2 regions of the Pseudomonas sp. NPDC078700 genome follow, and region 2 is predicted to be linked to the other one. Evidence: predicted binding sites of a transcription regulator. Region 2 holds the regulator's gene; the other holds the start of a gene.

Region 1 (3,414 bases), on a different contig from region 2:
TGAGTACCGTCTCGTCGCCAAAGCCATACCCAGTGAGCCACGGCCACGGGCGCAATTGCTCAGTGTGCTGCATGCCCATATTCAGGACGTATTTAACGAGTATGGGGTCGCCATTATGTCGCCGCATTACCTTGGCGACCCGCAAGACGCCAAGCTGGTGCCGCGGGAAAACTGGTATGCAGCTCCTGCTCAAGACCCTGGTGCGGCATTGATAAAAACGCGCGATGACGGCAGTGGGAAGCCTGCGTAACGGCTTGACGCGGGACTGCGGTATTCAGCGGCTGAGTCAATGGCGGGTGATGGTGCGTAGGCGCTGATAACGCGAAACTTGTCCGCCATGGTTCAAGGTGTTCAGTTCAATCAGTAACAGTGGATGAACAAGCGTCATCCACTCTACGAGTGACTCAATTGTGGAGCGTAAAAATGGGGACAAATTTGTCCCCATTTTGCGTTCAGAGACAGACGTGTCAGATACGGAACTGGCTCACCAGTGAGCCTAAGCGATCGCCCAACCCTGCCAGGTTCCGTGCGGTGTGTGCGCCTTGTTGGGTTTCATCCGCCACACTGTCTACCGCCACAGCAATCTTGTGCACGCTGCGATTAATCTCCTCGGCCACCGCTGTTTGCTCTTCGGCGGCGCTGGCTATTTGCGCATTCATTGCATTGATGGTGGCGATTAACTGCGCAATTGCATCCAGTGAAGTACCGGCATGGTTGGCTTGCTCGCTGGTCACATCACCGGCATCGCTTGAGCGCTGCATCGAAGAAACAGCAGCCTGAGTGCCTTTCTGCAAGCGATCAATCATGCCTTGAATTTCTTGAGTGCTCTGCTGGGTGCGGCTGGCCAATGCGCGAACTTCATCAGCGACTACCGCAAAACCACGACCGGCTTCACCGGCCCGCGCAGCTTCGATAGCGGCGTTCAGGGCGAGCAGGTTGGTCTGTTCAGCGATTGAGCGAATCACATCCAGTACGCTGACAATTGAGGTGACGTCTTTTTGCAGGGTATCAAGGGATACACCGCTGTCACGAATATCCTGCACCAAGGTGTGGATGCGCTCGATACTGCCATCGACGACCTTCTTCGCGGCTTGACCTTCTGTATCGGTCTTTTGCGCAGCTTCCGCCGCACCTTGTGCGCTTTGGGCCACTTCTTGTGCCGCTGCAGACATTTCATTGATTGCGGTCGCGACCTGATCGGTCTCATGACGCTGACGTTCCATGGCATCTTCGGAACGCTGGGCCTGCGCCGATACTTGGCCGACCAACTCGGTGAGTTGGCCTGTCACATCGACCATCTGGCGAACCATGCCGTGAATTTTTTCAATAAAGCGGTTGAACGAGCCCGCTAATTGGCCAAGCTCATCGTTGCCATTGATGGGCAGGCGACGGGTTAAGTCGCCTTCACCGGCGGCAATATCATCGAGGTTGTCTTTGATCTGTTGCAGGGGCCGCAGGAAGGTATTGCTCAGCACCACACCGGCAATACCGAACACCACCAGTAGCACGATCGCAACCACCACAATGCTGCTGATAATGGTGCTGATGCGCTGGTCAATGGCGACTTGCACCTTGGCGATCTGCGCCTCGACACCATCCAGATTGATAGCAGTGCCCAGCGCCATGTCCCACTTTGGCAAGTAATAACTGTAAGCCATTTTTGGCACCATCACCGAGTCATCGGTTGGCAGTGGCGAGCTGTAATTGATGTAGTAGGTATTGTCTTTGGCGACCCTCACCAACTCACGGTTGATGTACACGCCATTGGCATCACGACGGTCGCTTAAATCCTTGCCGACATCCACCGAGCTGTCTCCCCTAAACAGGCGAACCACGTTGGAGTCATGGCCGAAGAAGTAGCCGTCTTTGCCATACTTGATCTTCGACAGAATGGCGATGGCTTGCTCACGGCTGGCCATATCACCTTGTGCGGCATTGTCATACAGCGATTGCACGGACCCCAGTGCGATTTGTGCGTAATGCTGCAATTCGTTACGGCTTTCCTGAAGCAGACGCTCACGCGTTTCCTTGAGCTCCTGAGTCGCCAGGCTCTGCAGCACCCACGCAGCAGCGCCGCTAATAACCAAGGCAAACAGCAGCACGGGTATGAGTGCGAGCAGCACTACTTTTGTTTTCAGTTTTAACAGCATTGGGCAGGTCCTCGTACAGCGCAAAGGCAGGTAAGTAGCGCTTGTGTCTCTTTATCGGTCGACTAGCCAAAAGATTGAGGGGGCAAGTGCGACGCTGCGATGAGCTGCTATTTCCTGCCCCTCCTGATGGGCAGTTTTTCCCGTTACGCTCAGGGCGCTTGGGCAGGGTTTTAAATTTCTGACCTCGTCATCTGCATGTCATTTAGCCGCCATAAACTGGTGAGTGGACCGCTTATGCGATGGTGGGCGCGTCACGTTTTGTTTTCTTTGTCGCCGCCAATGAACAGGTTGGAAATTACGATGATGGCCGCTAGCACCCGCAGCAAAGTGATAATCAGGTCTGATGACATGAGTGCGGATGATTTCATGCAGCTGTCCGCAAAGATGGTTGGTAATGTCTATGCCAACCTGCCTCGTTTGGATAAACGCATTAACATCGCAGGGGTGTATGGTCGCTACGAAGGGGGTAGCTTTCGGCACATGATCTACCGCGGGAAACTTCACCATTGAACTGCCGCCGGTCAATGATGAGATCACCTTTGTGATGCCCATTGCGGGCAAGATCATGTTCAACCACGCATGACCCCATTGTTGGCCGTGGTGTACGCAGTGGTATTGCCCGCGACATCGCGGAAATTATCCGCGCTTGCCAGCCGTGGGGTGTTGAGTGTCTCTGCGCTGGCAGCTTGTGCTGTGCAAATGGACAAACTAAGAGCGGACAGGGAAAACAGAATACGGTGAAACACTGCGTTGCCTCCTCGGGCATTGGCGTGTCCGGCTACTATCAGCACTCAGTTGTTCACTCATGTTACAGAGATAGTTCTACTCAAAATGGTTGCGCGATCTGTCCATTTGCTGCGCAAACTGTCTGCTTGCGCAGCATGCGCAGGCTTTAGCCGCACACCTCAAGAGGCGCTGCTGTGCAGTGGCCTAGAGCCTGTGGCACGGCAGTATTTTCTGAACGAGGTTAAAGCGGCCTAACACAGCGCAGCCTGCCGATTTCTAGAGGTTTGCGCCGCCACGCCATGACCATGATTACCACTCACTTCAAACTGGCCGACCAGTTTTTGCAGTTTGTTGGCATTGAGCCTTACCGTTTCCGCACTGCTTTGCAGTACGACTGCAGTCTGGCGCATTTCTGTTGAGGATTGATCGACCTGCTTAATCGTTTGGCCGTAGTCGAGGCTGCGCCTGTTGAGCTGCTGAATAATCGTAAACATGCTGTCCACCGCTTGATGCAGCTGTACGTTTTCCGACGATGCAT
Region 2 (3,414 bases):
ACCAGATCCATGGTTCGGTTGGCCGCATCTTCGGTCATCGTCACCACATAGTTGAGGCGTTCGGTTGCGTCAGTAATTTGCGAGGCTTCAGTCGCATATGGCAGGCGCGGGTCTAGCTGAAAGTTGACAATGGCGCTGTGCAACTCGCGGGTTAGTTTGCCAACTTCATGGTAAAGACCACGGTCACGCACTTTGTTAAGTTCATTGATGACCTGAACCGCATCACCAAAATTGCCGCGCTCTAGGCTTTCAAGCAATTGGTGGGCATTACTTTTCAGGGTCGACTCAAAGTCACCCATTTGGGAATCATCGTGTTCCATAACAACCTCAGCGCAGACGTCAGCCGTTTACACGCTCAAATATCTTCTCGATTTTTTCTTTGAGCACCTGAGCAGTGAATGGCTTCACCACGTAGCCATTCACACCGGCTTGAGCAGCCTCGATGATCTGGTCACGTTTAGCTTCAGCAGTCACCATCAGTACCGGCAGTTGTTTCAGACGCTCATCAGCACGCACTGCGCGCAACAGTTCAATACCGGTCATGCCAGGCATGTTCCAGTCAGTCACCAGAAAGTCGAAGCTGCCGCTTTGCAGCATCGGCAATGCAGTTGTGCCGTCATCGGCTTCAGCGGTGTTAGTAAACCCCAGGTCACGCAGGAGGTTTTTAATAATGCGGCGCATCGTTGAAAAGTCATCAACGATGAGGATTTTCATGTTCTTGTCCAAGTCGACCTCCGTACCTTCCCCAGTGCATTCAGCATTCTGAATGCACCCTCTAATCGTGAAACCGGCCTGGCCAGGCGCACACTAACTGCGCCTCGCTATACAAGGTTTTCAGAATCTGGCTACAAATGTTATTGGGCTCGCCATTCACCTAGACGCGCGCGCAAACGTGCGGCGCATTGGCTATGCAACTGACTAACCCGAGACTCACTCACCCCTAGCACTTCACCGATTTCCTTGAGGTTCAGCTCTTCGTCGTAATACAACGAAAGAACCAATTGTTCACGTTCTGGCAGGTTACCGATTGCATCAGCAAGGGCTGCCTGAAAGCGCTCTTCCTCAAACTCCCGTGAAGGCCCGGATTGACTGTTACTGGCATCTTCCTGCAAGCCGCCGTTTTCACCGTCCTCCAAGAGGTCGTCAAAACTGAATAAGCGGCTGCCCAAAGTGTCGCCAAGAATGCCGTAGTAATCTTCGAGACTCAATTGGAGTTCGGCAGCAACTTCGTGATCTTTAGCGTCACGACCTGTTTTTGCCTCAATTACTCGAATTGCATCACTGACCATGCGGCTATTGCGATGCACAGAACGCGGTGCCCAATCGCCCTTACGCACTTCATCAAGCATGGAACCCCGTATACGAATTCCGGCAAAAGTCTCGAAGCTCGCACCTTTACTGCCGTCGTACTTTTTTGAGGCTTCGAGCAGGCCAATCATTCCGGCTTGAATCAAATCATCAACTTGAACATTCGCTGGCAAGCGCGCCAAAAGGTGATAGGCAATTCGCTTAACCAGTGGCGCATAACGCTCGATCAGCTGATGTTGCAAGTCTTTACCCTGCGCTTTGCTATACATTCGAAGTCCAGACGCCGCTGTCATGCCGGCGTGTCAGTAGCAGGTTGATGCACCAGACGCTCGACAAAAAACTCCAGGTGCCCGCGTGGATTGGCGGGTAAAGGCCAAGTGCAGACTTTCTGGGCAATTGCGCGAAACGCCACGGAGCATTTTGAACGTGGAAATGCTTCAAATACTGCACGTTGCTTCTGTACCGCCTTACGCACCGACTCGTCATAAGGCACAGTACCAACGTATTGCAGGGCGACGTCCAGGAAACGATCAGTCACCTTGCTCAATTTAGCGAACAGGTTGCGCCCCTCTTGCGGGGTGTGCGCCATATTGGCCAACACGCGGAAGCGGTTCATCCCGTAATCACGGTTAAGCAACTTGATCAATGCATAGGCGTCAGTGATTGAGGTTGGCTCGTCACAAACTACGACCAAAACTTCCTGGGCGGCTCGCACGAAGCTGACCACCGAATCACCAATACCCGCTGCGGTATCAACAATCAGCACGTCGATGTTCTCGCTGATATCGCTAAACGCCTGGATCAATCCAGCGTGCTGCATCGGGGTTAACTGGACCATGCTTTGTGTGCCGGAAGCGGCAGGCACAATACGAATACCGCACGGTCCCTGGATCACCACGTCGCGCATATCACATTCGCCACTGATGACATCTGCCAGCGTACGCTTTGGTGTAAGTCCGAGCAGCACATCAATGTTGGCCAAACCTAAGTCGGCATCCATCAACATGACGCGCCGTCCCTCTTCAGCCAATGCCATGGCCAAATTGACTGACACGTTCGTTTTGCCAACCCCGCCTTTACCGCCGGTGACAGCAATAACTTGAACTGGGTGCACCGCCATTTAATTACGCTCCTTGCTCACGCAGGTCAGGAGCACATTGTCCTTTGTGCTCCGACTAAGATGAACACAACCCGCTTGCATCAAGGCTGTGCTAAAAATCATGTGGTAATGCATCAGCTCGCCCGTTTTGCCGGTTGCTGGTAAAGGCCCGCAAAGACTTCAGCCATGGTGTCTTCGCTCGGCTCTTCCTGAGCTTGGAGGCCGACTGCGCGACTGACCAACTGGTGACTGCGCGGCAGTTGCAAATCATCTGGAATTCGAGGGCCATCAGTTACATAAGCCACCGGCAAACGCTGACTAATGGCCAACCCTAAAACCTCACCCATACTTGCTGCTTCGTCCAGTTTAGTCAGAATACAGCCCATAAGCCCACAACGCTTATAACTATGATAAGCCGATTTGAGCACCTGATTTTGACTGGTTGCGGCCATAACCAGATAATTTTTCGCATTAATTGAACGACTTGCCAAGGCCTCCAACTGCATACGCAGCGCCGGATCATTGGCTGGCAGGCCTGCAGTATCAATTAAAACCACACGTTTGCGCATCAACGGCGTGATGACTTGAGTCAGCGACTGACTTGGATCGACCAGCGTCACAGGCACATTGAGAATGCGGCCCAGGGTTTTCAACTGTTCTTGAGCACCGATGCGATAGCTGTCCAGGCTGACCAACGCGACATTCTGCGCGCCATACTTCAGCACATAGCGAGCAGCCAATTTGGCGATAGTGGTGGTCTTGCCCATGCCAGCAGGCCCTACCAGCGCAATCACACCACCGTCTTCTAAAGGTTCTTGCTTAGGCACTTGGATCGCGTGAGCCAAGTGGGCCAGAAGCATACGCCATGCTTGACGAGGCTCGGCAATATCATTGACGCGTTCCAGCAATGGCCGGGCGACATCGGCCGGCAAGCCCATGCGCTGCAGGCGACGCCACAAATTAGCTTGTTGTGGGCGGCGTGTTTGCATTTGCCCCCATGCGATAGA

The links. Region 2 encodes FliA, which starts transcription of late flagellar genes. Its sites were predicted from a motif close to CTAAAGTTTNNNNNNNNNNNGCCGNTAA; they were not measured.
Region 1: the regulator FliA is predicted to act here: its motif matches at 2,202-2,229, upstream of ACIGCM_RS22470 (methyl-accepting chemotaxis protein).

What each region holds. Positions count from the first base shown of each region.
Region 1 is NZ_JBITUI010000009.1:27,822-31,235, forward strand. It holds gene ACIGCM_RS22465 (mechanosensitive ion channel family protein) at 1-250, shown strand, start outside; gene ACIGCM_RS22470 (methyl-accepting chemotaxis protein) at 468-2,150, opposite strand; gene ACIGCM_RS22475 (hypothetical protein) at 2,517-2,660, shown strand; gene ACIGCM_RS22480 (hypothetical protein) at 2,720-2,896, opposite strand; gene ACIGCM_RS22485 (methyl-accepting chemotaxis protein) at 3,128-3,414, opposite strand, start outside.
Region 2 is NZ_JBITUI010000001.1:500,206-503,619, forward strand. It holds gene ACIGCM_RS02370 (protein phosphatase CheZ) at 1-320, opposite strand, end outside; gene ACIGCM_RS02375 (chemotaxis response regulator CheY) at 340-714, opposite strand; gene fliA (RNA polymerase sigma factor FliA) at 855-1,601, opposite strand; gene fleN (flagellar synthesis regulator FleN) at 1,598-2,428, opposite strand; gene flhF (flagellar biosynthesis protein FlhF) at 2,542-3,414, opposite strand, start outside.